DNA from 3 places in the Rhodococcus (subgen. Prescottella) soli genome. Region 3 is predicted to be linked to each of the others. Evidence: riboswitches for the same ligand, from Rfam matches in the RefSeq annotation. Region 3 holds a riboswitch; each other region holds the start of a gene.

Region 1 (9,840 bases), 1.0 Mb from region 3:
CGCCCGAGGATGTCACCGTCGGGGCCGGCCAGGAAGAAGGCGTTGCGGACGTGTCCGTCTGCGTCGCGCACGAGGCTCGAACCTCCGACGTGGACGCCGTGTGCACGGGCCAGATCCCGCAGCAGACGGGTGGGCGCTCCGTCCGCGGCCGGCGCGCTCTGGGCCAGCTCCGGCCGGTTCGCCACGCCCGTGGAGAAGAACTCCGGCAGCACGATCCACTCGGCGCCCTCGCGGACAGCCTGTTCCACCAGGCCCGAGCACATCGTCAGGTTCGCGTCGATGTTGCCGACCTCGGCCTCGATCTGAAGCGCAGCGACGCGCGTCGATCTCGTCATCTCGAAATCCAATCGTTCGCACAAATTCTGAACCCGACTGCAAATCTGAGTCTGACTCTAAAATTGTTGGGAGGCGGGCGCAAGAGGCATTCGAAAGGAATCGGACGTAACCGATGTTGCGGACGCGGCGGGTAGCGTCCCGTCGATGGCTAGCGAACCGAAATCGTCGTTGGGGGGATGCCTACAACGATCGGATTCTCAGCGCACGCGAAACCGGTTGGGTCGGGAACGAGTCGCTGCTCTCCCCGCGTGGACAAGGGTTCTCCTCGACCGAGACGGGGCGCGAGAAGCGTCGCATGTGGACTGGGCGCTTCGCCCGTTCGATTCAGGCGGAGCCGACACCGTCCTCGAGCCGGCGGCCGACGGTGCAGCTCCCCTGGTGTTGACGACGCATACACCGGTGGACAGCGACCATATTTTCACCGTCACGGTCGCGGCGGGCGACCCGGCGGTGAGGTTGGCATCGATTCCCGATGGTGGATGCGATGCCTGCGACAGCAGACGATCAGGCCTCCTGCGCCGCCTTCTCCGCGGCCTGCGCCTGCGCGACCTGCTCGGGGGTGAAGCGCACGAACAGTGCGGCGACTGCCGCGAGCGCGGCGAGGATCGCGCAGCCCAGCAGCGCGAACGTGTAGCCCTCGCTCAGCGCCGAGAGCTGCTCCGGCGTCATGCGTGCGGCGGCGACACCCGAGACACCGCCGAGCGACAGCGTCTTCGACGTGGCCATCGCACCGACGATCGCGAGGCCGACCGGGCCGAACAGGGTCTGAGCAACCTGGGCGATCGCGGCCAGCGGGCCGATCTCGTGCTGCCCGACGCCGGCGATGGCGCACAGCGGCAGTGGCACCACCGCGAGGCCGACGCCGAAGCCGACCGCAACGACCAGCATGAACAGGTTCCCGCCGTACGTCGCAGATGAATCGAGTGTGGACCCGTACAGGAGGCCGGCGGTCGTCAGGATGGTGCCGGCCACGACGAGCCAGCGCGCCTGCACCTTGACCGCCAGCTTGGACGCGACGAACGCGGCGCCGCCGAGACCGAACGCGAACGGCACGAAGGCCATGCCCGCGCGCAGCGGGGTATAGCCGAGGATGTCCTGGACGAACAGTGCAACGAACGGCGCCAGCGAGAACATCACCATGCCGACGAGTGCGATAGCGATGAACGTCGCAACGCGGCTGCGGTCACGGAACAGCGAGAACGGCAACAGTGGGTTCTCGGCGCGACGCTCCACGGCGAGGAACGCGCCCAGCAGCACCAGTCCGCCGATCAGGCCGACGAGCACCAGCGGGCTGCCCCAGCCCATCTCGGGCCCCTCGGTGAATCCGAACACGACGCCGGTGCAGCCAAGGGTCGCGAGGATCGCGCCCTGCACGTCGAGCTTGAGTCGCTCCGCGCCGGTCTCGGCGAGCGCCCCGAACGCGAGCAGCAGGATCACCAGTCCGATCGGGACGTTGATGAGGAAGATCCACCGCCACGACACCTCGGTGAGCGCGCCACCGATGATCAGGCCGGTCACCGAGCCCACGCCGGTCATCGCCGCGAAGATCGCGATGGCCTGGTTGCGCACCGGTCCGGGCGCGAACGTCGTGGCCACCAGCGCCAGCGCCGTCGGCGACGCGATGGCCGCACCGACGCCCTGCAGGGCGCGTGCGGCGACGAGGGTGGCCTCGTTGACCGCGAGCCCGCACAGCAACGACGTCACGGTAAACAGTGCGACACCGCCGATGAAGACGCGTTTGCGGCCGAACGCATCGCCGAGGCGACCACCGAGCAGCATCAATCCGCCGTAAGTGAGCGCGTACGACGTGATGACCCAGTTTCGGCCCGAATCGCTGAGACCCAGGTCCTCCTGGATCCGAGCGAGCGCGAGCGAGGCGACGGTGCCGTCGAGCACCATCATCAGCTGCATGCCGCTGAGGACGATGATCGCGAGGCCGAACGCCCGCGTGGTCACGGGGTACTTCACGACGGTGGAGTCAGACACGAGAGTTCACGTTACCGAGGGTCTGCGGAGAATCCGGCCACAGTGCCGATAACCACGATCGCCGGCGGGCGGATGTTCTCCTCGCGGACCCGCGCCGCGACGGTCGCGAGGTCGGCCCGCAGCACCCGCTGCGTACGCAGCGTGCCCTCCTGGATCACCGTGACCGGGGTGTCGGCGGGGCGTCCGCCGTCGACGAGGACGGTCGCGAATTGCTCGATCCGCTCGACCGCCATCAGCAACACGATCGTCCCGCGCAGCTTCGCCAGCGCCGCCCAGTCGACGAGCGAGTCCGGGTGGTCGGGCGCCACATGCCCGCTGACGACGACGAACTCGTGCGTCACCCCGCGGTGGGTGACGGGGATCCCGGCCGCGGACGGCACCGAGATCGCGCTCGTGATGCCGGGCACGACGGTCACGGGCACACCGGCGGCCGCGCACGCCTCGAGCTCCTCGAAGCCGCGGCCGAACACGTACGGGTCGCCGCCCTTGAGCCGGACGACGAACTTGCCGGCCTTCGCGCCGTCGATCAGTGCGGCGTTGATCGCCTCCTGCGCCATCGCCCGGCCGTACGGGATCTTCGCCGCGTCGATCACCTCGACGTGCGGGGCGAGCTCGGCCAGCAGCTCCGGCGGCGCGAGACGGTCGGCGACGACGACGTCGGCGCGCGCGAGCAGGCGCCTGCCGCGGACGGTGATGAGGTCGGGATCGCCCGGGCCGCCGCCGACGAGCGCGACGCCGGGTGCGGGCGCCTCGTCGGTGTCGGAGACCGCGCCGGACTGCAGCGCCTCGAGCAGCGCGGTGCGCACCGCCGCTGATCGACGATGCGCGCCGCCGGCGAGCACGCCGATGCTGAGCCCCTCATAGGTGCCGGTGGCCGGCGTGACCGCGGTGCCCTCGCGGGCGCTGTCGGCGCGCACGCAGAAGACGCGGCTGCGCTCGGCCTCGGCGACGATCGCCGCGTTGGTCGCGGGCTCGTCGGTGCACGCCATCGCGTACCAGGCGCCGTCGAGGTCGCCGTCGCGATAGTCGCGCAGTTCCAGCGTGATCTGTCCGGACGTCGCCATGCCCTCGACCGACGGCGTGACCTCGCGGGCGATGAGGTGGACGCGGGCCCCGGACGCGACCAGCAGGCCGAGGCGACGTTGCGCGACGGTGCCGCCCCCGACCACCACGACACGACGGTCCGTCAGGTTGAGCCCGACCAGGTAGCTGGTCTCGTCACCGGCGGAAGCAGACACTCGTCTCCCCGTTCTCCCTATCCATGCGGATGTTCACTCGACAGATTTCGAAACACTACGGGCGACGGCGACCGTGACGCCATTCGTGACGCGCTTGGTCACGGCCAGCACTCCCCCGCCGCCGGCGAGGATGGCCGCGGCCTCGGCGACGCTGGGGGTGCCGACCGCGTCGGCGACCCCGCTCACCGGGTTGGGGACCGGTACCGCCGCGAGACGCTCCGGCGGGTAGCCGACCACGCGGGTCCCCAGGATCTGGGCCGCGTCCAGGAACGGCGACAGCGACGCTTTCCGGTCCAGCGTCGCCAGGACGGCGACCGGCTCGTCGCCGCACACGTCACGGACGGCGGCGACGATCTCCGCGGCACGCACGCCGCTGCCGGCCCCCACACCCACGCACAGCTCACCCACGGGCGGCGTCCACGAATCGGCGGACGGACTGCGGGTTCCCGGCGGGGTGGGTGTGCAGATACGACGCGTGCACCGAGCCGGCGGGCCCGCCCACGAAGCCCTCCCGGGTCGCCCCGGCGTCCCAGGCCCGCCATCCCCATGCGGGGCCGAAACCGTCGGCGGTTCCGACCTCGAGCGAGGTTCGGTGGAACTCGTGCCCCGTCACGCGGGTTCCGGCGTCGAAGAGCACCGAGTCGGTGACCGCGACGGCCTCGCGGTATCCGAGGGTCAGGCGCGACCCGAACCGCGCGTCGACGTCGATGACCCCGGCCATCGGGTGACAGTCGAGGCTGCGGGTGAGGTACAGCAGTCCCGCGCACTCGGCGTGGATCGGGGCGCCGTCGGCGGCGAGCCGGCGAATCTGCTGCAGCAGAGCGGTGTTCGACGACAGCGCCACGGCGTGTTCCTCGGGGAAGCCGCCGGGCAGCACCAGACCCACTGTCCCGGAGGGCAACTCGTCCTGCAACGGATCGAACGTCACGACGTCCGCCCCCGCGGCCTCGAGCAGTTCCCGGTGCTCGGCGTAGCCGAACGTGAAGGCGACGCCACCGGCGAGCGCGATCACCGGCCGCGGTCCGGTCGCCGCGAGCCCTATCTCGGCGACGGGATCCCACGCGGCCACGTCGACAGACGAACGCGCGAGCGCCCGGATGGCGGACAGATCCAGGTGCGCGGCGGCCAGTTCCGTCATCGCGCCGACGGCGTCGGTCGCGGCGCGGCCGTGCTCGACCGCGGGCACCAGACCGAGGTGACGCGACGGCACCTCGAGTTCGGCCAGGCGCGGCACCGAACCGAGCACCGGCAGACCCACCCGCTCGCACGCCTGCCGCAGCACCTGCTCGTGCCGTGCGCTGCCCACGCGGTTGAGGATCACCCCGCCGATGCGCACCGCCGCGTCGTAAGTCGAGAAGCCGTGCAGGACGGCGGCCAGGCTCTGGCTGTGGCCGCGCGCGTCGACGACGAGAACGACCGGCGCACCGAGGGACGCGGCGATCTGCGCGGTCGATCCCTCGGCCGACGGCTCCGTCGAACCGGGGTCGATCTTGCCGTCGAACAGTCCCATCACGCCCTCGACGACGGCGATGTCGCAGCCGTCGCAGCCGTGGCGGAACAGCGGACCGATCCGGTCGGCGCCGACGAGCACGGCGTCCAGGTTTCGTCCCGGGCGTCCCGCGGCGAGCGCGTGGTATCCGGGGTCGATGTAGTCGGGCCCCACCTTGAACGGCGCCACCCGGTCGCCGTCGGCTCGCAGAGCGCCCACGAGACCGGTGGCGACGGTCGTCTTGCCGCTGCCCGACGCGGGCGCGGCGATGACGACGGCAGGAGTACTCAACGGATCACCACCATCACCACTCGATGCCACGCTGGCCCTTGCGTCCGGCGTCCATCGGGTGCTTGATCTTGGTCATCTCGGTGACGAGATCCGCCGCGTCGATCAGCGCCTGCGGGGCGTCGCGCCCGGTGATCACGACGTGCTGGTTGCCGGGGCGTGATCGCAGCACCTCGACAACCTCCTCCGTGTCCACCCAGCCCCACTTGAGCGGGTAGGTGAACTCGTCGAGGACGTAGAAGCGGTGCGTCTCGGCCTCCAGGCGGCGGGCGATCTCACGCCAGCCCTCGAGTGCGGCCGCGGCGTGGTCCTCCTCGGTCCCGTGCTTGCGGGACCACGACCAGCCCTCGCCCATCTTGTGCCACTGCACGGCGCCGCCGACGCCGCTGGTCTCGTGCAGCTCGCCGAGCGCGCGGAACGCGGCCTCCTCGCCGACCTTCCACTTGGCGCTCTTGACGAACTGGAAGACGCCGACGTCGAAGCCCTGGTTCCAGGCACGCAGCGCCATGCCGAACGCGGCGGTCGACTTCCCCTTGCCGGGCCCGGTGTGGACCGCGAGCACCGGCTGGTTGCGACGCTGTCGGGTGGTGAGCCCGTCGGCGGGCACGTTCTCGGGTACGCCCTGAGGCATGTGCAGTCCCTTTCTCGGGCTTGGGTTTTCGGGCGGTGGTTCAGGCGGCGGCGCGGACGACGCCGGCGACCTGCTGGGCCGACAGCTCGGCGAGGCGCACGCAGCCGCCGCGCAGGTCACGCGCGATCTCGGCGGCGAGGCCGAGCCGCACCATGCCGGTCTCGCAGTCCACGACGATCGAGGCCACCCCGGTGTCGGCGAGCATGCCGGCGGCGCGCTTGGCGCGCGCGACGGCGTCCTTGCCGCCGGTCGCCCGTCCGTCGGTGAGGGCCACCACCAGCGCCCGCCGCCGCGGATCCCGCACGCGTTCCCGCAGCACGACGTCCCGCGCACGCAGGAGCCCCTCGGCCAGCGGCGTGCGGCCCCCGGTCTTCATGGCGCGCAGGCGCCGCACCGCGACATCCACCGACGACGTCGGCGGCAGCACCAGTTCGGCGTCGCGACCCCGCACGGTGATCACGGCAACCTTGTCACGCCGCTGGTAGGCGTCGCGCAGCAGCGAGACGACCGCGCCGGTGACCGCGGAGAGCCGGTCGCGTGCGGCCATCGAGCCGGACGCGTCCACCACGAACAGCACCAGGTTGCCCTCGCGCCCCTCCCGGATCGCGCCACGAATGTCGCTGGGCGCCAATCGCATCGGTCCACTCACCCGCCCGCGGGTGGTCTGGTGTTCGGCCGCGGCGAACAGCGTGCCCACCAGGTGCAGTCCGGTGCCGCGTTCCGTGGTCGGGCGCACGGTGCGGCCGCGGGTCGAGCGGGAACGTGAGCGGCGGCCGGGGGCGCCGTCGCCGACGCCGGGGACCTCGAGCAGGCGCGCCTGGAACTGGGGGCCGGGGGCGGCCGCCCGGCGCTCCGAGCCGCCACCAGAAGTCGGCGAATCCTGCTCGGCCGACTCGGTTTTCGGCGCCTCGGACGGTGCATCCGCGGGAGTCTCGCCGCCACCGGGGCCGTCCGGGTCGGGCTCGGGATCCTCGTCCGCGCGGGCGTCGGCGTCGGCCTTGTCCATCGCGTCGTCGAGCTGCTGCGGATCGAGGCCGGGCTCGTCGAACGGATCGCGGCGACGACGGTGCGGCAGCGTCAGTTCCGCGGCGACGCGCACGTCCTCCTCCGCGACCGCGTCGGCACCGCGCCAGGCGGCGTGCGCGGTCGCCGTGCGGGCGAGGACCAGATCGGCCCGCATGCCCTCCACGTCGAACGACGCACACACCGACGCGATGCGCCGCAGTTCGGTGTCCGACAGTTCGACGGCGTCGACCGTCGCGCGGGCCGCGGCGATCCGTCGGGCGAGGTCGGCGTCCTCGTCGGCGTAGCGGGCGGCGAAGGCATCGGGGTCGCGCTCGTAGTCGAGGCGGCGGCGCACCACCTGCATGCGGACGTCGACGTCGCGGGACGCGGCGACGTCGACGGCGAGGCCGAACCGGTCGAGCAGCTGCGGCCGCAGCTCACCCTCCTCCGGGTTCATGGTGCCCACCAGCACGAACCGCGCGGGGTGCGAATGGGATACGCCGTCGCGTTCGATGTGGACGCGGCCCATCGCGGCGGCGTCGAGCAGCACGTCGACCAGGTGGTCGTGCAGCAGGTTGACCTCGTCGACGTACAGCACGCCCTGGTGCGCGTCGGCGAGGAGTCCGGGCTGGAAGGCGCGTTCGCCGTCCCGCAGCACCTTCTCGAGGTCGATCGAGCCGACGACGCGGTCCTCGGTCGCGCCCACCGGCAGCTCGACGAGCCGGGCCCGACGGCGCTCGCCCGCCTGCTCGACGTCGGGCAGCAGCGCGGCGAGCGCGCGCACGACGGTCGACTTCGCGGTGCCCTTCTCGCCGCGCACCAGCACACCGCCGATACCGGGATGGACGGCGCACAGGATCAGCGCCAGGCGGAGCCGGTCCTGCCCGACGATTGCACTGAATGGGAACCCTGCAGGTCCAGGGCTGGCCTCGTGGGTGTGACGCAACGATCGAATCCCTTCACTCCTCGGTCTCCGCGCCGAGAGCTTGGCGGTACGAAACGTCGCGGCATTCTGGCTCGGGTCGATCGGATCGAACCCTCACAGTGGCGGGACCGCGCCTGATTCTCACAGGACTTCCCCGCAAACGTTCCTTCAGTTGCAGCACCCTACCGTGCTGCACGGGCGGCACCCTGCAGTGCCCCGACAGCACACTGCCGCGGCCGGGGGAAGAGCCCCCGCCGCGGCAGTGCGAACGACGAACGAAACTCAGACCGAGGCGGACTCGACCACCTGGTCGACCGCGGGCGCGGAGGCGTCGGCGGCGGCGCCGAGCTCGAGCGCACGGGTGCTCCAGTCCCACACCTGCTGGAACAGGGCCGTGTTGTCCGACAGCTTCTGACCCAGCGACGGGACCATCTGCTGCAGCTTCGGCTTCCACGCCTCGAACTCGCGCGGGAAGCAGCGCTCCAGGACGTCGAGCATGGCGGGCACGGCGGTCGAGGCGCCCGGCGACGCGCCGAGCAGGCCGGCGATGGTGCCGTCCTCGGCGTTGACGACGGCCGTGCCGAACTCGAGGACGCCGCCCTTGCCCTTCTTGCGGATGACCTGGACGCGCTGGCCGGCGGTGATGAGCTCCCAGTCGCCGCCGGTGGCGCGCGGCACGAACTCGCGCAGCGTCTGGATGCGGTCGGCCGGCGACTGCATCAGCTCACCGATGAGGTACTTGGTGAGGCCCATCTCCGTGAGGCCGACACCGAGCATCGAGGTGAGGTTGTTGGGCTTGACCGAGCCGGGCAGGTCGGTGACCTTGCCGTTCTTGAGGAACTTGGGCGACCAGCCGGCGTAGGGGCCGAACAGCAGGCCTTGCTGGCCGTTGATGACGCGGGTGTCGAGGTGCGGCACCGACATCGGAGGCGCACCGACCGCGGCCTTGCCGTACACCTTGGCACGGTGCTGCGCGATGAGCTCCGGGTTGGTGCAGCGCAGGAACTGGCCGCTGACCGGGAAGCCTCCGAAGCCCTTGGCCTCCTTGATGCCGGACTTCTGCAGCAGGTGCAGGGCACCGCCACCGGCACCGACGAACACGAACTTGGCGTTCACGGTCTTCTTCGCACCGGTGCGTAGGTTCTCGACCTTGACCAGCCAGCTGCCGTCGGACTGCTTGGTGAGGTTGCGGACCTCGTGACCGAAGAACACCTGGCCGCCGGACGCGCCGACGTAGCCCAGCAGTTGCTTGGTGAGGGCGCCGAAGTCGACGTCCGTGCCGGACTCGGTCCAGTTGAGGGCGACGGGGTCGGAGAAGTCGCGCCCCTTGGCCATGAGCGGCAGGCGGTCGGAGAAGTAGTCCTCGGACTCCGAGTACTCCATGCCGGCGAACAGCGGGTGGCCGGCGAGTGCGTCGTAGCGGGCGCGCAGGTACTTCACGTTGTCGGCGCCGTGCACGAAGCTGACGTGCGGAATTGGGTTGATGAACTCCTTGGGATCGGTGAGGATCCCGTTGTCGACGCCGTAGGCCCAAAACTGCCGGGAGACCTGGAACTGCTCGTTGACGTTGACCGCCTTGCTGATGTCCACACCGTCGCCCTTGGCCGGCGTGTAGTTCAGCTCACACAGGGCCGAGTGGCCGGTGCCTGCGTTGTTCCACGGGTCGCTGCTCTCGGCGGCAGCCGCGTCGAGGCGTTCGAAGGTGGTGATCGACCAGTCGGGCTGCAGCTGACGCAGGATCGCGCCGAGCGTTGCGCTCATGATGCCCGCACCCACGAGCACTACATCGGTCTTCGCCACTACGTTCTGGTCTGACACTGGAGAATCGACTTCCTTGTCTGTTACACGCGACCTGTTCTGCACGCATCGCCCGCCCGGATCCCACGCGTTCACCGGCCTTGCGACACCGATCGCATCCATTCGAGACATTACGTGCACAGAC
Region 2 (9,840 bases), 130 kb from region 3:
ACAGCCAGTTTCTCGATGCCGCGGAGCAGTTGCACTACGACATCGAGATGCTCGCGTTGCAGTTCGAGGTGGGATTCGAGACCGTCTGCCACCGACTCTCGACGATGCAGCGGCCCACCCGTCGGGGAGTGCCGTTCTTCTTCGTCCGGACGGACAGGGCCGGGAACATCTCGAAGCGCCAGTCCGCCACCGCTTTCCACTTCTCACGTGTCGGTGGGAGCTGTCCGCTGTGGGTGGTGCACGACGCGTTCGCCGCACCGGGCCGCATCCTCACCCAGGTGGCCCAGATGCCGGACGGCCGCACCTACCTGTGGATCGCCCGCACCACGGACGACGGTGCCCGGCCGTACGGGACACCGGAACGGAGTTTCGCGGTGGGACTGGGCTGCGATATCACGCACGCCGATCGGCTGGTGTATTCGCGGGGTCTGCGACTGGACGAGCAGATGTCGCCGGTCCCGATCGGGGCCGGGTGCAAGATCTGCGAGCGGACGGACTGCGCGCAACGGGCGTTTCCGCAGATCGGCCGCCCGGTTCGCGTCGACGTCGACTTCAGCAGTCGACTGCCGTATCCGCCGGCGTCGTGAACGGACCTCATTTCCAGAATGTGAAGTGGTCGCGCCACGACACCATGAGGGTTCCGGCGGCATCCGACACGACCACCTCCCGGGGGTCCGCTCCCTCGGGAAGCGGCACGGACCACATGATCTTCCCGTCGCTCGCCCGGATGGCATGCGTGCCGGTGTAGTCGCTGAAGGCGAAGTACTGACCGTCGGTGGCTCCGCCCCGGATCCAGTACGCGTCCTCCCACGGGGTCTGCCACACTTGGCGACCCGATTCCAGGTCGAGCCCGGTGATCGTCCGGGTATCCGCCGACGTGAGCACAGCGGTGTGTCCGGCCACGGCCGACAGAGCCGAGCTCCTTTGCACGGAGCCCTCGTTCACGAGAGCAGGGTTTCGCCAGAGCTCCGCGCCGGTCTTCGGGTCGTACGCGCCGTCGCCGAGGAAGAGCGGTGCCGACGTCGACGGCTTGCCGGGGGGGGATCTTGTGGAACGTACACGGGGATGGGAACGGCGCGGATCACAGATCCGTCGGCCGCCAGGACGTTTTGCGTTCCCACGGTCCCGGATCGCCCGCCTGTGCTGGTCAGGAAGAGCCCCTCACCGACCTGCAGCAGCGAATCGCCCTCGAAGGCGAACCGCCGGTCGCCCGTCTCGAGGTCGTAGACCGTGTATATGTACGGAGGCTCACCTGAACGCCCGCGCTCGTAGGCGATGATCGTGCCGGTGTCCGGCGTCGCGTAGACCGCCCCGGCATCGCCGCGAACGTCGAAGGTGCGTCGGAAGTTCGCGGTGATGTCGGTGACGGTGCCACTGGTCAGTACCGACTCAGCGGATCCGCCGTCCGAAACGGAACCCGAGACGTACACCGTATCCCCGTCCACCCGAGCACCATTGAGGTCGAAGTCGGTTCCGATCTCGGACAGCAGGGTGCCGGACTCGATGTCGACGAAGGCGACACGTCGATTCTCCCAGCACGCGATGACGCGCTGTCCGACCTCCTGGGCGCACTGGCCGACGTTGCCGACCCGCACCTTCCACATCCTCGACCCGTCGGCCGGGTCGATCCCCATCAGCGTGACCGCGCCGGCGGGCCGGCCGGACTGCCCTTCGGCCGCCGGCAGGGGATAGGCGGTCGCCGCGATCAGGATGTCACCGGCATTGAAGAGTGAGCCGTAGCCGTAGTAGGTGTCGAGAGTCTGCGGCATGGCCAACAGCACGTCGCCGGGGTTGTGGGTGAGGCGGCCGATGTCCAGCGTCCATGCCGGTCGGGGGCGATCCTTCAGGCTCATGACGACGGAGTGCTGTTCCTGTGCCGAAGTCGGCGCGCTCGACCGGTCCGCGAGAACACTGACCATGATGGTCCCGACCGCCCCGATTAGCGCGATCCCGAGCGCCACGAGCTTCCAGTGTTCCTTCAGTCCACTCCCCACCGGTCGACGGTAGCCGACGAATCGGGACTATCCGGCAAGAATCGCAGTGGGGTTCCTGCCTGGCCCGTCGGCGTTACAGTGGGGCGAACCGTGTGACCGCGCTTTCGCCGCCGGAGGTTGCTGTGGACATCGGATTTCTGGGTATGGGCACGATGGGGCGCCCGATGGCGCGCAACCTCGCCCGAGCCGGCTACGACGTGACGGTGTGGAACCGCAGCCCCGGCAAGGCGGCAAGCGTCGTCGACTACGGCGCGTCCGAGGCACCCGACCTCTCCGATGTGCTGCAGAAGTCCGTCGTGTTCAGCTCGCTTGCCGACGATCGAGCTTTCGCGGATTCGGTGTTGTCGACGTCGTCGCTGCAGGCCGCGGAATCCGGATCGGTGCACGTCAATCTCGCCACCGTCAGCCCCGGGATGTCCGCCGAGGCGGAGTCCCGCCTGGCGGAGCGGGGCATCTTCTACGTGGCCGCTCCGGTGTTCGGGCGCGCGGAGGTGGCCGAGGCGGGTGAACTCACCGTCCTCGTGGCGGGCGACTCGCGCGCGATCGACGAGGTTGCGCCCCTGCTCGACGTGATCGGACGCCGCACGTGGCGCGTCGGAGACGATCCGAAGCAGGCGAACGTCGTGAAGATTCTCGGCAACTATCTGATCGCCACCGCGATCCAGTCGATGGCCGAGGCGACGACCGTCGCCGAGAAGGTCGGCGGCTCGCCCGAGCTGCTGATGAAGATCATGAACGACAGCCTCTTCCCCGGAGGGGTCTACGAGGGCTACGGCGCGATGATCGCGCAGCGTCGCTACGAGCCCGCCGGGTTCCGGCTCCCTCTGGGGCTCAAGGATGTTCGGCTCGCACTGTCGCAGGCCAACGACGTGAACATGGGCCTGCCCTTCGGTAGCGTGCTCGAGAACGTCTTCCTCGATGCGCTGGCTCACGGCCAGGCCGACCAGGACTGGTCCGCGATCACCGAGGCCACCCGACGTCGGGCCGGACTGGACGTGCGTCGTCCGTAGTCGCGCAGGGGGGCGAGAAACCGAGAACGGGCCTGCCGTGCGACGGATCGCGCGGCAGGCCCGTGGTTCTGGTCGGGAGTATTCCGTTCAGACCAGCAGGACCCCTACGAGCGCGATGAGCGCCACCCAGACCGTCGACGCGGCGGCGAGGACGAAGGGCCGGATGCCGACCTTCTTGATCGTCGCGATGCGGACACCGGCGCCCAGGGCGAACATCGCGGCCGTCAACAGTGCGGTCTGCAGCCAGCTCGCTAAGGAAAGGACACCTGCCGGAACGAATCCCATCGAGCGGATGACCACGAACCCGAGGAACGCGACGACGAAGAACGGAACCAGCGGCGGCCGGGTGGAGGTGGCGCTCTGCTCGACCGACCGCCGGCGCTGCATCACGCTCAGGACGGCCATCACGGGGGCCAGCATGAGGACCCGGGCCAGCTTGACGATCGTCGCCACGGTCAAGGCCGCGGTGCCGATGATCCCGCCGGCGGCGACGACCTGCGCGACCTCGTGGATCGATCCGCCTGCCCACAGTCCCGCCTGCATGTCGTCGAAGCCGAGCGCGTTCGAGAGCAGTGGGATGGTCGGAATCATCAACGTGCCGAAGATCACGACGAGCGCGACGGCGGTGAGGACCTCTTCCTCCTCCGCCTCCACGACACCGTCCGCAGCGGCCACGGCAGCGGCGCCGCAGATGGAGAAGCCACAGGCGATGAGCACCCGTTGGGTCCACGACAGGCCCAGCAGGCTGCCCACGAACATGGTGCCGACGATTCCGAGAACGACGATCGCGACGACCATCGCGATGACGCCCCATCCGAGTCCCAGGATGTCGCTCAGGACCAGCTGGAGGCCCAGCAGTGCGATCCCGACCCGCAGAAGCTTCTTGGACGAGAACGTGATTCCCGCACTGAAGCTTGCGGGCAGCACAACCAGATTGGCCACCAGGGCGCCCATCACGATCGCGATCAGGAGCGGGCTCAGTGTGGGGACGAAGTGCCTGATGCCCATTGCGATGGCGGCTGCCGCGGCCGACAGTGCAATGCCCGGTACGTAGGCACGGACTCCGTCCAGCCGAGAGACGGCGGCAGGGGAGGGGGGCGCGGCGACCAGTTCGTCTTGCTGCCCCAGTTCGGATTTCACAGGACAACGATCCTCCATCGGGCGTTTGTTCGGTAGAGCCCGATTGGGCAACACCTCATATCGAATTGATATGATCTTTCGGGCCGCCATACACTCGACGCATGTCTCCCCGGTCACTCGACTTCACTGCGCTCGAATTGTTGGTCAACGTCAGCGACTGTGGAAGTCTCAGTGCTGCAAGTCGACTCGTGGGAATGGCTCAGCCCAACGCGAGTCGCTGCATCAAGCAGTTGGAACGCCGGTTCGGAATGACGTTGCTGCGGCGCAGCACCACCGGATCGGTCCTCACGCCCAGCGGAACTGTGGTGGCCTACTGGGCTCGAAAGATCTTGGACGACACCGAGAAGCTGCTCGAAGTGGTCGACGGGCTGCGGGCGGAACGGTCACGCGGACTGCGCGTCAGTGCCAGCATGACCGTCGCCGAGCATCTGATGCCGTTGTGGTTGGGGCGCTTTCGCCAGTCGCATCCGGAGCTGACGATCCATCTCGAGGTGCACAACTCGCTGCGAGTGTTCGAGCAGATCTCCGACGGCTCCTGTGAGCTGGGCTTCGTCGAGTCGCCGACCATTCCGAAGCGGCTCAAAAGTACGCCCGTGGCCCGGGATCGCCTGGTGATCGTCGTCCACCCCGGGCATCCGTGGGCGACCCGAACCCGGCCCGTCACCCCGCCCGAGCTGGCGATGACACCGTTGATCGTGCGCGAGCCCGGTTCCGGCACGCGGACCACGCTCGACCTCGCGCTCGAACTCCACTCGCGTGCCGCTCCGCTCCTGGAACTCGGCAGCTCGGGCGCGATCCGGAGCAGCGTCCTGGCGGGGGTGGGGCCCGCGGTGTTGAGCACTCTCGCGGTCGCGGACGCCGTCGCGTCCGGTGATCTCGCGGTGGTCGAGGTCGAGGGACTGAAGCTCGATCGGACCCTGCGCGCCGTGTGGAGCGCGCAGGGGCCACTGCACACCGCCGCGGACGAGTTGGTGCGGATGGCACGCGATTTCGGAAGCGAACGTCCCGCGCGACGACGGGCGTGAGCGTGGTGCCCGGTGTCCCGGCCCCATGGGACCAGGACACCGGGGTCGGTCGTCTAGATCCCGGCCCGCACCAGGCGCGCGGCCTCGACGAGATTCCGGAGCGAGGCCTCCACCTCGACGTTGCCACGCGTCTTGAGGCCGCAGTCGGGGTTGACCCAGAGCCGTTCGGCGGGGACGGCCTTCAGTGCCGCCCGCAGCGACGCGGCGATCTCGTCGACCGACGGCACTCGCGGCGAGTGGATGTCGTAGACGCCGGGTCCCACGCCCAGGTCGAAGCCGACGGCATTGAGGTCGTCGAGAATCTCCATGTGGGACCGGGCCGCCTCGATGGACGTGACGTCGGCGTCCAGGCCCGCGATCGCCCCGATGACCTCACCGAACTCCGAATAGCACAGGTGGGTGTGGATCGCGGTCGTGTCGGCGATGCCCGACGTCGCAAGCCGGAAGGCGCCGACGGCCCAGTCCAGGTAGGCGGGCTGGTCGGCCGCCCGCAGCGGCAGCAGCTCCCGCAGCGCCGGCTCGTCCACCTGGATCACCCTCGCGCCGGACGCCTCGAGGTCGATCGTCTCGTCACGGATCGCGAGGGCAACCTGGTCGGCCGACTCGGCGAGCGACTGGTCGTCGCGCACGAACGACCACGCCAGGATCGTGACGGGACCGGTGAGCATGCCCTTGACCGGCTTGTCGGTGAGCGACTGTGCGTACGAGATCCAGTCGACCGTCATCGGCTTGGGGCGACGCACGTCGCCGAACAGGATCGGCGGGCGGACGCAGCGGCTGCCGTACGACTGCACCCAACCGTTCGCGGTGGCGAAGAACCCGTCGAGTTGTTCGGCGAAGTACTGGACCATGTCGTTGCGTTCGGGCTCGCCGTGGACGAGCACATCCAGACCCAGCTTCTCCTGCAGCGCAACCACATCGGCGATCTCGGCGCGCATGCGGCGCTCGTACTCGGCCCGATCGATGTCACCCTTGCGCAGGGCGGCGCGGGCCACGCGGATCGCGGTGGTCTGCGGGTACGAACCGATCGTGGTGGTCGGCAACTGCGGCAGGGGCAGTTCGGTCGCCTGGAGGGCGCGACGTTCCGCCGCCGGGATGCGCTTGCGGTCGGCGTCCGTCAGCGCGGCGAGGCGGTCGCGGATCGCGTCGTCGTGCAGGCGCGGATCGGCGGCCCGGGTCGCTGTCGCGGCGCGGGCGTCGGACAGTTCGTCGGCGATCGTGTCACGCCCGTGCCGTAGTGCGGTCGCGAGAGCGGCGACCTCGCCGATCTTCTCCGAGCCGAACGCCAGCCACGACCGCAGTGCGCGGTCGAGGCCGTCCTCGCCCTCGAGCGTGTAGGGGACGTGCAGCAGCGAGCACGACGTGGACACGGCCACGGAACCCGCACGCTCCCGGAGGGTTTCGAGGGCGTCCAGCGATCCGTCGAGCCCGTTGCGCCAGACGTTGCGGCCGTCGACGACACCCGCGACGACATGCTTGCGCTCGAGCCCCGGCGTCGAGGCGACCGACTCGAGCGAGCCCGCGACGAGGTCGACGGCGATGCCCTCGACCCCGGTCTCGACGAGTGTCGGCAACGCGTCCCCGAGGTCACCGAAGTACGACGCCACCAGGATTGCCGGGCGGTGGTCCACCGCGGCGAGGCGGCCGTGCACCGCCCGGGTCGCGGCCAGTTCGGCGCCGGTGCGGTCGGCGACCAGCGCCGGTTCGTCGATCTGGACCCACTCGACACCGGCGTCGGCGAGCCTGCCCAGCAGCTCCGCGTACAGCGGAACGATGTCGTCGAGGCGGTCCAGCGGCGCCTGGTTCTCGAACTTCGACAGCAGCAGGAAGGTGACCGGCCCGATCACCACCGGTCGGGCCGGAACGCCCAGCGCCCGGGCCTCCTCGACCTCGCCGAGCACCTTCGCGGGGTGGAGCGTGAACGTCGTCGCCGGGGTGATCTCGGGAACGAGGTAGTGGTAGTTGGTGTCGAACCACTTCGTCATCTCGAGCGGAGCGACGTCGGCGTTGCCGCGGGCGGCCGCGAAGTAGCGGTCCAGTTCGTCGGCGATCCCGGCGACCCGCTCGGGCAGCGCCCCCAGCATCGCGGCGGTGTCGAGCATCTGGTCGTAGTACGAGAAGACGTTGACCGGGACGGAGTCGATGCCCGTCTCGACCAGTTCGGTCCACGTCTGTCGGCGCAGTTCCTTGCCGACCGATTCGAGTGCGGAGGCATCGAGTTTCCCGGCCCAGTAGGACTCGACTGCCTTCTTGAGTTCGCGACGGGGTCCGATGCGCGGGGAGCCCAGTACGGTTGCGGTGAAAGCGGATGTCACGGTGTTCTCCAGTTGCTCACAGCGTGGATGGTCACCGCCGGCAGACGAGAAGAAGCGAGCCCCTGGTGCGCGCCCGCCAGCGGGCAGCACGAAGTGCAGCGCGTCGCCCATTCTCGCCTTTTCCTCGAGGCGGTGGACCGTCGAGCACGGCGTGCCCGACACAGTCGGCAGGTCTTCGGACTCGTGGGCGCTCGGGCGGTTGCGAAGCCGCCGAACCTACTGGCCGTCGCTTCCCAGACCTGTCGGTCCAGTGCATGTGACGGCGGTCGTTCCCACTCACCGCTGCGGGACAGTCCCGGACTTCCACCGGGTTCCCTCTCACACTCGTCGGTCTCACGACCGCGAATGCTTCGACGCCGGGGCGGTCTTCGGGGCTCCTCACGACCGCGCCAGGCGAACCAGCTGCACCGTCCAGCATAGGACGTCCACGGCGGACGTCTAGAGCCAGCCGTTGGCGTCCGCTATTCGCACGGCCTCGGTGCGGTTCTCCGCGCCGGTCTTGCCGATCGCGGACGACAGGTGGTTGCGGACCGTGCCGGCGGACAGGAACAACGTGGCCGCGATGGACGCGACGGATGCACCGTCGCGGGCGGCCAGGAGCACCTCGGTCTCGCGGTCGGTGAGCGGTGACTCCCCGCTGACGAGGCTGTCGGCGGCCAGCGCCGGATCGACGACACGCAACCCCGCGTGTACCCGTCGGACCGCGTCGGCCAACTGGCGTGCGGGTGTGTCCTTGACGACGAATCCCGATGCGCCGGCCAGCAATGCGCGTCTCAGATACCCGGGTCGGCCGAACGTCGTCACGATCAGGACCCGGGTGGTGGGCGCGGCCTCGCGCAGCGCGGCGGTGGCCGAGATTCCGTCCAGCCCTGGCATTTCCACGTCGAGCAGCGCGACGTCAGGGTGGTGCAGGGCGGCAGTCGCCACCACCTCGTCGCCGCGTCCCACCTCGGCGACGACGTCGAGGTCCGGCTCCAGATCCAGCAGGGCGGCGAGGGCGCCCCGGACCAGCGCCTGGTCGTCGGCGAGCAGCAGGCGAATCGTCACGGTGCCTCCTCGGCGACGACCTGGACGGAGAAACCTCGAGGCTGCGGATGCGTGACGATCACGCGGGCGTCGGCTGCTGCCGCGCGCTCCCGGAGTCCGGTGAGTCCGTTGCCCGCGAGCAGGGCGTCGGTGCCCACGCCGTCGTCGACCACCGCCACGTGGCGGTCGTCGATCGTCACGGTGCAGCGTCGAGCACCGCTGTGCCGCACGACATTCGTCACCGACTCTCGCACGGTCCAGGCGAACAGCTCCCGCAGCCGGGTGGGGACGGCGTCGGTGCTGTTGGGCAGGTCGGCCTCGATCCCGGCGGCACGCAACGCCTCACGGGCCCGGGCGATCTCGACGGGCAGTGAGACGCCGCGGAACCCCTCGACCGCCGATCGGACGTCGGCGAGTGCGTCCCGGGAGAGCCGCTCGAGGTCGTCGAGTTCGACACGGGCCCTGTCGGCATCGACGTCGAGGAGCCGGTTCGCGAGCTGTGCCTTGACGGTGATGACGGTGAGCGAGTGGCCCAGGATGTCGTGCAGATCCCGGGCCATGCGGGCGCGTTCCTCCTGCACTACGCGCAACTCGTCCTCGTCGCGCCTGTTGAGCAGCGCGATGTTCCGGTTCATCAGTGCGGTGACGCCCGCCATCGCGAACGCGGCCGCGCAGATCGCGAGCGGCAGGCTCGACACGTTCCAGCCGGCGCGCGTCGCCAGCAGCTCGACCACGCCGGCGACGCCGAGGGCGACGGCACCGCCGGCGATCGCGGGCAGCAGCGTCACCGCGGTCACCGCGAGGAACACCGTCGACGCCAGCCCCGCCTCGCCGAGCGTGACGGTCATGATCACCGCGAGAGCGACGAGCACTGTCATGTCGCCGATCGCCTGTGGGAGCGGGGGCCGCAATTCGCGACGCATCCGACCCCGACGTGCCGAGGAGAACACCGACAGGAAGACCACCGCGAAGAGGAGCGTGGCTGTGATGCCGATCCAGCCGCTCGCCAGATCGCGCCGATGCCATCCCGCTGCCAGTGGCTCGAACAGGAACACCAGCCAGACGGCGGCGAAGACGATGCCGAAACGGCCCCACCGCTGCACTGCGGCGGGGCGTTCGGTGCTGATCACGTCGAACACGCTATACGCGGGCGGTGTCGCGCTGGAACCGCCACACGGCTCCGCCGACGAAGATCGCGAGCCACACGACGACGTTGACGATCCACGTCCACTGGACGGCGTCGCCGGTGAGCGGGGCATGCACCAGGTTGCCGATGCCGAACATCGGCGTGAACTGCGCGATCGTCGCCCACACGGAGCCGTCCTGCAGC
Region 3 (9,840 bases):
CGATCCGGATGGCTCCCGGGCGGTTGACGGTCACGATGCAGGTCAGCTCGGACATGCCCCACGACTCGCTGCACGGGATACCGAGTCCGAGTACGAACTCGAGGACGTCAGGCGAGATGGCCGCCGCTCCGGACACGGCCCAACGCACCTGGTCCATTCCGATCTTCCTACGGATGGGGCGCAGCACGAGCCGGTCCGCGAACTGGTGCTGCAGCGCCAGGCTCCGCGGCACCGACCTGCCGTCCGACTCCAGGCGGGCCCTTGTCCTGCCGACCCCGATCGCCCACTGAGCGAGCCGCTTCTTGACCGGGCTCGACTCCTCGGCGAGCGCCAGTTCGATCGCAGCCTTGATCTTGTACCAGACATGCGGCACTGCGAAGAAGGCCGTCGGCCGGACCTCGGGCAACACGGTGACCGCCTGCTTGATATCCGCCAGGGTGATGACCTGCACGCCGTTGGTGATGGAGACGTAGTGAGTACCGAAACGGTTGGCCATATGCGCGTCCGGCAGGAAGGAGACTATGCGGTCCTCGGGTCCGATGGGTAGTACGCGACTCGCCGCGTCGATCCCTGCGAGCAGGTTCGCGTGTGTCAACTCCACGCCCTTCGGCGGCCCAGTGGTGCCGGAGGTGTAGACGAGGGTGAGCACGTCGGAAGGTTCGACGGCGCGCCATGAGGCCTCGAAGTCGAAGTCCCGCTCGCCGACCGACTCGAGCCCCTCCAAGCTGGTGGTGCCCCCGGGCGCGCCGTCCACGCAGATGATCCGTTTGACGGCGGTGCCTTCGGCTGCTCTCCGTACGACGGGCAGGAACTGGTCCTCGCAGAACATGATTCGGTTTCCGGCATTGGTGAGCACGTAGTTCAGCTGCTCGGGGGCGAGCGTGTTGTACACCGAGAACGGGGTCGCGCCCGCGTGCAGCGCGCCGGTGTCGGCCAGATGGAACTCGGGCCGGTTGGTGAGCATGATGCCGACGGTGTCACCGTGGCGGACACCGAGTTTCGCCAGGCCGGCGGCGATCCGGCGGACCCGCTGTGCGTACTCGCGCCAGGTGACGACGACGGTGTCGCCGGGGGTGCGGAGCGCCACGGCGTCCGGGTGGATTGCGGCGGTGCGCTGGAAGGCCTCGCAGAGAGTCCGGGGGGCGGTGCTCGCGTTCATTGTGGCCCTCCCTGCTCCACGCCTGCCCTCAGGCCCGGTACAGCCGCCGGATCAGCTTGCGCGCCCGGTCGCCGTAGGGTGGGTAGGCGAAGCGGGGATCGGGTCGGAACGGCTTGACCAGCACGGCCTTCCGGTGGCTGAGCTCTTCGAAGCCCCACCGGCCGTGGTACCGCCCCATGCCGCTGGAGCCGACGCCGCCGAGCGGGAGCTGGGGTGCGACGACGTGGTAGGCGAGATGATTGACCACCGCTGCGCCGGAGCTGATCTCGGAGAGGAACCGGCGGCGCGTCCGCGGCGACTTCGTGAAGATGTAGGAGGCGAGCGGCTTCGGTCGTGCCTTCACGAAATCGATGGCCTCGTCCAACGAGTCGACGGCGAGCACCGGCAGGATCGGCCCGAAGATCTCCTCCCGCATGATCGGTTCGTCGGGGCTCGGGTCCACCAGCACGGTCGGCTCGACGGTCAGTGTCGCCCGATCGCAACCGCCGCCGTACGCAACCCTCGCCCTGGTGCCGGCGAGGTACCCGGCCAGTCGGTCGAACTGGCGTTTGTTGACGATGCGCAGGCCCCGCGGTGATCCCTCCGAACGGAACTCTTCGAGGCTGTGGACCAGGTGCTGTACCAGCTCGTCCCGGACGGTACGCGCCGCCAAGACGTAGTCGGCCTCGAGGCAGGCTTGCCCGGAGGCGAAAACCTTGGTCCAGGCGATGCGGCGGGCGGCGACGGCGAGGTCCGCGTCGTCCATGACGATCACCGGATCCTTGCCGCCGAGTTCGAGGGTCACCGGCGTCAGGTGCGGCGCGGCCCCGGCGAGGATCTTGCGGGCGATCTCGGTGCCGCCGGTGAAGACCGCGTGATCGAATCCCTGTGCGAGCAGGGCTTGGGTGGTCCGACCGTCGCCCTCGACCACCGCGACGGCCTTGGGATCGACGTACTCGGGGAGCATGCGGGCCAGCAATCGCGACGATGCGGGGACGAGTTCGGATGGCTTGACCACCACACAGTTCCCCGCCGACACGGCATTGATCAGCGGTCCCAGCGTGACCAGCACCGGGACATTCCAGGCGCCGATGACGAGCACCACGCCGAGCGGTTCGTACTGCACCCATCCCAACGCCGGCATCTGATTCAGCGGCAGCAGTTGCGGTCGGTTGCGCATCCATCGTCGCAGGTGTTTACGAGCATGCCTGGCCTCGATTTTCAGGTCGAGAATGTCGGTCATCCAGGACTCGAAGGGATCGCGACCCAGATCCTCGGCGAGGGCGCGGGTGATCTCGTCCTCGCGCTCGTCCAGCATTCGTTCGATGCCGCGCAGTTGCTCGATCCGCCACCGCGCGGTTCTGGTGCGTCCGCTCGCGTGGATATCTCGTAGCCCGGCAACGACGCCGGTGATTGCGTCAGTGGTATCCGAATCGATTGCGCGGGTCTCTACCTCGTCGGTGGTCATGACGCCTCAGCTCCATCGTGCGGTGGCACAGCTGTATCGGTGCGGCCGACGCGCGACGGGGGTCGGCCGTTTCACTGGGTGCGGTATCGCCCCATATGTCTCTGATCAACAGTGGTCGCTGATCGAGTGACCGTCAAGACCCCGAGCTCAGTCGTTGTGCTTGCGATCTGCGTGCCCGAGATCCCGGTCCGGAACGACCGCGTCACGCACCAATTTCTTGAGTGTCACGATGTCGGGAAACCCGCTGTCGCGCTTGCGATCCCATACCAGTGTCTCGCCTGCGGTGACTTGGAAGATCCCGCCGGTACCGGGAATCATTGCCACCTCGCCCAGTTCGGTGCCGAAGGTGTTCAACAGTTCCTGCGCCATCCACCCGGCCCGGAGCAGCCAGTTGCATTGAGTGCAGTATGTGATGGTGACGCGGGGCGCGGCGGTCGTCATGACTCCAGGATCGCAGATTCCCGCCGAGCGCCCTGCCACTCGACGATCGGCCGGCCCGCGACGAGGTGCTCGTCCACGAACCGTTCGACACGGTCGGCGCACATCTCGCCGTACCAGGTGTTGTCGGGGTACACCGCGACAACGGGTGCCTGAGAGCACGGGAACATGCATCCGGTCTGGGTGACGAGGACGTCGTCGTCACCCAGACCGCGCGTTTCGAGCGTCGAGTCCAGGGCCGCTGCGGTTTCCGGGCCGCCGCGCGCCGAGCACCGCGGACCCCGGCACACCAGGACGTGCCGTGCGAAGCCGGGCACCTCGTCCCAGGCGGGGGAGGTCAGGGGAGCGGTGGTGGTCCGCGCGGGCGCGGTCGACCCGGTGATCGCGGCGCCGAGCATGTCGGCGTAGCCGGCCGAGTCGCTCAGCGGGCCGGCGATTCGCACGTCCGGGGTCGGCGTCCCGGACCGCTCCCGCAGCCAGTGTCCGATCACCCGGCGGAACCACGCATCGATCTTGCGGTCGAGGACCGTCTGCGCGCTCACCACGACGACCTCGGCTGCGCCCGCGGCGGCGGCTTCGTCCAGGACCACGGCGATCGTCGGACCGGATCCGCCGAGGACCGCGGTGCGGAACTCGATGTCGGGGTGGCGCTCCCGAAGCACCTCGAGGGCGCCGCCGAGTCGATCGCGGGGATCGTCACCGCGGTCGGTGGGCGCGGTGACGATCGCCCATCGAGTGGGTCGGATCATGTTCATGGCGAAGACCTTTCGACATCCATGGCGGCGCTGCACAGCACCACCATGGGGCGCCCGGTGCGGGGATGGGGCTGCACGATCGCGTCGAGTCCGTAGACGTCCGCGAGTAGTTCCTCGGTGAGCACGACCTCGGGCGCGCCCTCGGTGACGACGGTGCCTCCGCTGAGCACCACGAGGTGGTCGCAGTACATCGCCGCCAGGTTCAGGTCGTGCATGGCGGCCACGGTCGTGAGGCCGCGGCGGCGAATCAGATCGAGCAGTTCGAGCGACGCGGAGACGTCGAGGTGGTTGGTCGGCTCGTCCAGCAGCAACACGCAGGGGCGCTGCGCAAACGCCCGGGCGAGCTGCGTCTTCTGTTTCTCGCCACCGGACAGGCTGTGCCACAACCGGTGTCGCAGCTCCGAGATTCCCGCCATGGCGAGGCTCTCGGTGATCACGTCGGCCATGCCCACGGCGGCCGGCCGGGCCCAGCCGCCCCGGTGCGGAATCACGCCGAGCTCGACGATCTGCTCCACCGTCAGCTCGAGTTCGGTCGCGGAATGCTGTTCCACCAGTGCGACCGTCCGCGCGAACTCGCGCCGGTTCATCGCCTTCACAGGCTGCCCGTCGATCGTGATCTGCCCGCGGGAGGGGCGGGTGAGTCGGGCGATCGCCGACAGCAGCGACGTCTTGCCGGAACCGTTCGGGCCGATCAGCCCGGTGACCTGTCCCGCCGGCGCACGACACGTCACGGCGTCGAGGATCGTCGTGCCGTCCAGCGACCACGTGACGTCGTCGACGCGGAACTCCGGCGAGTGGTGGGTCATGCCTGCGCTCCTCGTCGGCGGAGCAGCCACACGAACGCCGGGACTCCCACGACGGCGGTGACGACGCTGATCGGCAATTCGCGTCCCGGTAGTACGGTGCGGGCCGCGATGTCGGCCCACACCAGCAGCAGTGCGCCCAGGAGGGCCACGGCGGGAAGCAGGCGGGCGTGCAGCGGTCCGACGAGCATGCGGGCCGCATGCGGCACGACGAGCCCGACGAAGCCTATGATCCCGGCCTGCGCGACGAGCGCCGCCGTGCACAGCGACGCGGTCGCGTACAGCACCCAGCGGGAGCGTTCGACGTCGGTGCCGAGGCTCGCGGCGGCCCGTTCACCGAACGCGAACGAGTCCAGCACCCGGCTGTGGGCGAGCATGACGGTCGTGGTCAGTGCGAGGACGATCAGAATGCTGATCAGGCCCGACCACCGCACGCCGGCCACCGAGCCCAGGGTCCAGTCCAGCACCCGGCGCGCCGCGTCCCGGTCTCCGAGCATCACCAGGGCCGACGTCAAGGCTGCCGTGAGTTGCCCCACCGCGATTCCGGCGAGGACGAGGCGATTGGGCATCAGCGCACCGGACCGGGACGTCGCGATGGCGAACACCAGCAGCAGGCTTCCGAGTGCGCCGACGAACGCGGTGGACGAGACGGCGCCGAAACCCAACGCGCCCACGGCTGTCGCGCCGGTGGTGAGGGACAGGACCGCGCCGAGCGACGCGCCCCCGGACATGCCGAGCAGGTATGGATCGGCCAGCTGGTTTCCGGTCAGCGATTGCAGCACGGCGCCGCAGAGCGCGAGGCCGGCGCCGATCGCCGCGGCCGCCAGCACCCGCGGCATCCGCAGATCGACGACGATGTGCGTGGTGAGCAGGTCGGTGCCGTCGCCGATCCCGAGTCGACCGCCGATCGCCTGCAGCACGGTGCCGATCGACAGATCGGCCGCACCGATCGCGACGCCGGCCGCGCAACTCACCAGGAGCAGCGCGACCAGCACCGCCGACCAGCCGGCCGCGGGCATCGCAGCAACCCGGGCCGGCACCCGGGTCGTCACGCTCATGCCCGTTCGCCGCCTAGTTGCCCGGCCACCAGGCTCGCGCCTTCGATCAGCCGCGGGCCGGGGGTGGTCGTCGAGAACGGCACCACGACGAAGGCGTTGTCACGCACGGCCTTCAGATCCTTCAGTGCCGGATCGTTGCGGAGGTACTCCTTCTTCGCCTCGGCCGTGTCCCACGAGGCGTCGGCCAGGACGATGACGTCCGGGTTCGCCTTCAGCACCGTCTCCCAGCTGCCGTCGGCCCACGCGCCGTTGATGCCGGCGAAGATGTTGGAGCCGCCGACCGCGTCGATGATCAGCTGGGGTCCGCCGGCGTTGCCCCCGACGTACGGCGTGGTGGTCTTGCTGTCGTACCAGAAGATGGTCCTGCCCTTCGCCGGGGCAGCGGCCTCGACGCCCGCGAGGGTCTCGCGCATCTGGGCGGCCTGGGACTGCGCCTCGGCCTCGTGGCCGAACAGGGTGCCGTAGTCGGTGATCTCGGTAGCGATCGAATCCCACGCGACGGGCGGCCGCTTCGACTTGTCCTTGCAGCCGAACGGGGAGACGTAGGTGGCGATGCCGAGTTCGTCGAACGACTCCTGCGAGCCGACGCCCTTGTCGCCGAACGCGCTCGAGTACGACGCCAGTACCAGGTCCGGCTTGGTCTCGAGCAGTGCCTCGCGGCTGGGGTAGCTCTTCTCGTCGAGCACCGGGACCTGCGCGTACGCGGCCTGCCACTGCGGCGCGACGACGTCGTCGAGGTATGCGGTGCCGACCATCCGGTCCTGCGCGCCGATCGACAGCGCCGACTCGGTGGCACCCTGATTGAGGGTGACGCCGCGCTCGGCGGGCCCGGGCATGGTGACGGTGCGACCGCAGTTCTGCAGGGAGATCGACGCGGCGGCGGCGTCCGAGTTCGACGATCCGCCGCAGGCGGACAGGGTGAGAGCAGAGGCGATCGTGATCGCCGTGGCCGCGACGATCCGCGGCGTGACGTGGGTGCGCAAAGCGACCCGCCTTCCATGACTCGTGGAAAACGTGCAGGTTTGCGTCACGGCCGGTCTCCTGGCTCGGCAGGGATGACCGCCGACTACGCCTTCCCGGATGCATGCGCATCCAGTGGCTGGGGTCGAACCCCGAGTAGTCGACGTACCTGCCCACAGTGGCGAGTACCGCGCCGGCTTCTACCGGACTTCCCGAACACCGTGACGACAACGTGAAGAATAGACGACCCCGGTCCGCGCCCCCGTCCGCCTTGTCCGCTTCCGACGGCCCGGAGTGTCCATTCGAGGGTTCAGTACGTGGACGGTTTCGGCGTCTTCGGCATCAGCGCCGACGACAGCGTCAGCAGCACGGCCACACCGAGGACACCGAGGAAGACGAGGTGGATCGCGCCGGCGAGATCGGTCGGATTCGGTTCGGCGACGTCGCCGACACGCGAGTTGACGAGGGCGCCGAACACCGCGACACCGACGGCGCTGCCGATCGAGCGGGCGAACATGTTGGTCGACGTCACCACCCCGCGTTCGCTCCAGTCGACGCTGGACTGTGCCGCGATCAGTGTCGGCGTGGCGATCAGGCCCAGGCCCGACCCGATGACGAAGGCGACGGCTCCGACGTGCCACACCGCGGACGCGGACGACAGCAGCGTCAGCAGCACCGACCCGGCGAGCACCAGGGCGCTGCCGATCAACGGGGTGGTGCGGAAACCGACGCGCAGGTACAAACGTCCGGCCTGCGACGCGGCGAGCGGCCAGCCGATGCTGAGCACCGCCAGCGCGAAGCCCGCGACCAGTGCGCCCGTGCCGAGCGCCCCCTGCACGAAGGTCGGCACGTAGGACGTCAGGCCCGTCACGATCGCGCCGACCGCCATCGACGCCAGGCTGCTCGCGACCAGGACCCGGCGGGTGAGCATGTGCAGCGGCAGGATCGGATCCGCGGCGCGGCGCTCGACGAGGACGAACGCGATCAGGAGAGCGGTGCCGGCCACGAAGACACCGATGCCGGCCGGGGACACCCACGCCCACGCCTGGCCGCCCTCGAGCAGTCCGAGGATCACCAGCGTCGCGCCCGTCGTGAGCAGGACCGCGCCCGCGTAGTCGGTGCGCGGCCGGGTGCCGGTGTTCGTTCGCTTCGTCGTGTTCTCGGTGAACTTGCGCTGCAGCATCCACGCCGCGAGCACACACAGCGGAAGGTTGACCAGGAAGATCCACCGCCACGACAGGTACTCGGAGAACACCCCGCCGAGCGTCGGACCCAGCACCGCCGACATGGCCCACACACTGGCGATGTACGCCTGCACCTTGGCGCGTTCGGCCACGGTGTAGATGTCGCCGGCGATCGTCATGCTCATCGGCTGCACCGCGCCGGCGCCCAGGCCCTGGATCGCCCGGAACACGATGAGCGCGGGCATGCTCCACGCGACGCCGCACAGCAGCGACCCGACCGCGAACAGCGCGATGCCCAGGTGCATGACCGGCTTGCGCCCGAACATGTCGGCGAGCTTGCCGTAGATCGGCACCGACACGGCCTGCGCCAGCAGATAGATCGAGAACAGCCACGGGAACTGGGTGAAGCCGCCCAGGTCGCCGACGATCGTGAGCACCGCGGTCGCGATGATCGTGCTGTCGAGCGCGACCAGGGACGTGCTGAGCATCAGGGACAGCAGGATCGGGCCGCGCTCCGAACGCAGTCCTACCGATGCCCTGGCTGCGACGGTCGTGCCGGTCGCCATCCACCCTCCCGCCGATCGATCGCTAGCTCTGAACAAGGCTAACTATCCCCGGCCGTCGCGGCGTCCCCGCCACACCGGGAGAGGCCTGTCGTGGGGCCGACCACGGGGTGCGTCGATTCGCAGGACCGATAGGGTAGCCACGTGCGTCCTTCACTCGAGTCCTACTCCCACCTGGCCGGCGGCAAGGTCCGCGATCTGTACACGATCGACGACGAGCACCTGCTGCTGGTCGCGAGTGACCGGATCTCGGCCTACGACCACGTGCTCTCGACGCCCATCCCGGACAAGGGCCGGGTGCTCACCGCGATGAGCGTGTTCTTCTTCGAGAAGCTCGGCGGCACCAACCACCTCGCGGGCGATCCGCTCGACGAGCGCATCCCCGAGGAGGTCCTCGGACGCGCGCTGGTGGTCCGCAAGCTGAACATGCTCCCGGTCGAGTGCGTGGCCCGCGGCTACCTGACGGGCTCGGGGCTGCTGGACTACCAGGCCACCGGCGCGGTGTGCGGTGTCGAACTCCCCGAGGGTCTGGTCGAGGCCAGCCAGCTGCCCGAGCCGATCTTCACCCCGGCCAGCAAGGCGGAGCTCGGTGATCACGACGAGAACATCGACTTCCAGGCCGTCGTCGACAAGGTCGGCCAGGACCTCGCCGTCAAGCTGCGGGACGACACGCTCGACATCTACTTCCGGGCCGCCAGCTTCGCCCGGGATCGCGGGATCATCCTCGCCGACACCAAGTTCGAGTTCGGACTCGACGCCGACGGCAACCTGGTCCTGGCCGACGAGGTGCTGACGCCGGACTCGTCGCGGTACTGGCCGGACGAGGGCTACGAGCCCGGCAAGGTGCAGCCGAGCTTCGACAAGCAGTTCGTGCGCAACTGGCTCACCAGCCCCGCATCCGGGTGGGACCGTGCGTCGGACACCCCGCCCCCGCCGCTGCCGCAGGACATCGTCGATGCCACTCGCGCCCGGTACATCGAAGCGTACGAGCGCATCTCGGGCCTGTCGTTCGAGGATTGGGTGGGCTGAGATGAGCGCGTCGACTCCGCCGGTCGCCAAGCGGGTGCCGTTCGAGCGCACCCATCACGGGGACACGTTCGTCGACCACTACGAGTGGTTGCGGGACAAGGAGGACCCGGAGGTCATCGAGTACCTCGAGGCGGAGAACGCATACACCGCGCAACAACTCGAGCACCTGGAGCCGTTGCGCGAGAAGGTCTTCCAGGAGATCAAGTCGCGCACGCAGGAAACCGACATGTCGGTGCCGACGCGTCTCGGCCAGTGGTGGTACTACTCCCGTACGGTCGAGGGCAAGCAGTACGGCGTCCACTGCAGGTGCCCGATCGCCGGACAGGACGACTGGACCCCGCCCGAGCTGTCCGCCGACACGGCGATCGACGGCGAACAGGTCCTCCTCGACGGCAACGCCGAGGCCGAGGGGCACGAGTTCTTCTCGCTCGGCGCGTTCTCGGT

Evidence for each region. Region 3 has a riboswitch for cobalamin ahead of ABI214_RS09610 (ABC transporter substrate-binding protein). Riboswitches for the same ligand answer to the same signal wherever they lie in the genome.
Region 1: it holds a riboswitch for cobalamin, as region 3 does, so the genes downstream of both, ABI214_RS04630 (magnesium chelatase subunit D family protein) here and ABI214_RS09610 (ABC transporter substrate-binding protein) in region 3, are expected to answer to the same signal.
Region 2: it holds a riboswitch for cobalamin, as region 3 does, so the genes downstream of both, metE (5-methyltetrahydropteroyltriglutamate--homocysteine S-methyltransferase) here and ABI214_RS09610 (ABC transporter substrate-binding protein) in region 3, are expected to answer to the same signal.

Annotation. Positions count from the first base shown of each region.
Region 1 is NZ_CP157276.1:992,550-1,002,389, forward strand. Features, by position in the region: gene ABI214_RS04595 (carbon-nitrogen hydrolase family protein) at 1-335, opposite strand, end outside; partial or broken gene ABI214_RS04600 (DUF6226 family protein) at 481-942, shown strand; gene ABI214_RS04605 (MFS transporter) at 841-2,247, opposite strand; gene cobA (uroporphyrinogen-III C-methyltransferase) at 2,334-3,560, opposite strand; gene ABI214_RS04615 (cobalamin biosynthesis protein) at 3,594-3,968, opposite strand; gene ABI214_RS04620 (cobyrinate a,c-diamide synthase) at 3,961-5,340, opposite strand; gene cobO (cob(I)yrinic acid a,c-diamide adenosyltransferase) at 5,354-5,968, opposite strand; gene ABI214_RS04630 (magnesium chelatase subunit D family protein) at 6,009-7,919, opposite strand; adenosylcobalamin-variant (AdoCbl-variant) riboswitch at 7,971-8,064, opposite strand; gene mqo (malate dehydrogenase (quinone)) at 8,181-9,716, opposite strand.
Region 2 is NZ_CP157276.1:1,906,907-1,916,746, reverse strand. Features, by position in the region: gene ABI214_RS09040 (short-chain fatty acyl-CoA regulator family protein) at 1-587, shown strand, start outside; gene ABI214_RS09035 (PQQ-binding-like beta-propeller repeat protein) at 595-945, opposite strand; gene ABI214_RS09030 (hypothetical protein) at 942-1,994, opposite strand; gene ABI214_RS09025 (NAD(P)-dependent oxidoreductase) at 2,117-3,004, shown strand; gene ABI214_RS09020 (YeiH family protein) at 3,092-4,162, opposite strand; gene ABI214_RS09015 (LysR family transcriptional regulator) at 4,246-5,169, shown strand; gene metE (5-methyltetrahydropteroyltriglutamate--homocysteine S-methyltransferase) at 5,223-7,484, opposite strand; cobalamin riboswitch at 7,634-7,845, opposite strand; gene ABI214_RS09005 (response regulator transcription factor) at 7,923-8,531, opposite strand; gene ABI214_RS09000 (sensor histidine kinase) at 8,528-9,640, opposite strand; gene ABI214_RS08995 (ABC transporter permease) at 9,651-9,840, opposite strand, start outside.
Region 3 is NZ_CP157276.1:2,031,950-2,041,789, reverse strand. Features, by position in the region: gene ABI214_RS09640 (AMP-binding protein) at 1-1,159, opposite strand, end outside; gene ABI214_RS09635 (aldehyde dehydrogenase family protein) at 1,188-2,606, opposite strand; gene ABI214_RS09630 (SelT/SelW/SelH family protein) at 2,754-3,047, opposite strand; gene ABI214_RS09625 ((2Fe-2S) ferredoxin domain-containing protein) at 3,044-3,799, opposite strand; gene ABI214_RS09620 (ABC transporter ATP-binding protein) at 3,796-4,605, opposite strand; gene ABI214_RS09615 (FecCD family ABC transporter permease) at 4,602-5,660, opposite strand; gene ABI214_RS09610 (ABC transporter substrate-binding protein) at 5,657-6,643, opposite strand; cobalamin riboswitch at 6,675-6,859, opposite strand; gene ABI214_RS09605 (MDR family MFS transporter) at 6,931-8,370, opposite strand; gene ABI214_RS09600 (phosphoribosylaminoimidazolesuccinocarboxamide synthase) at 8,512-9,396, shown strand; gene ABI214_RS09595 (S9 family peptidase) at 9,398-9,840, shown strand, end outside.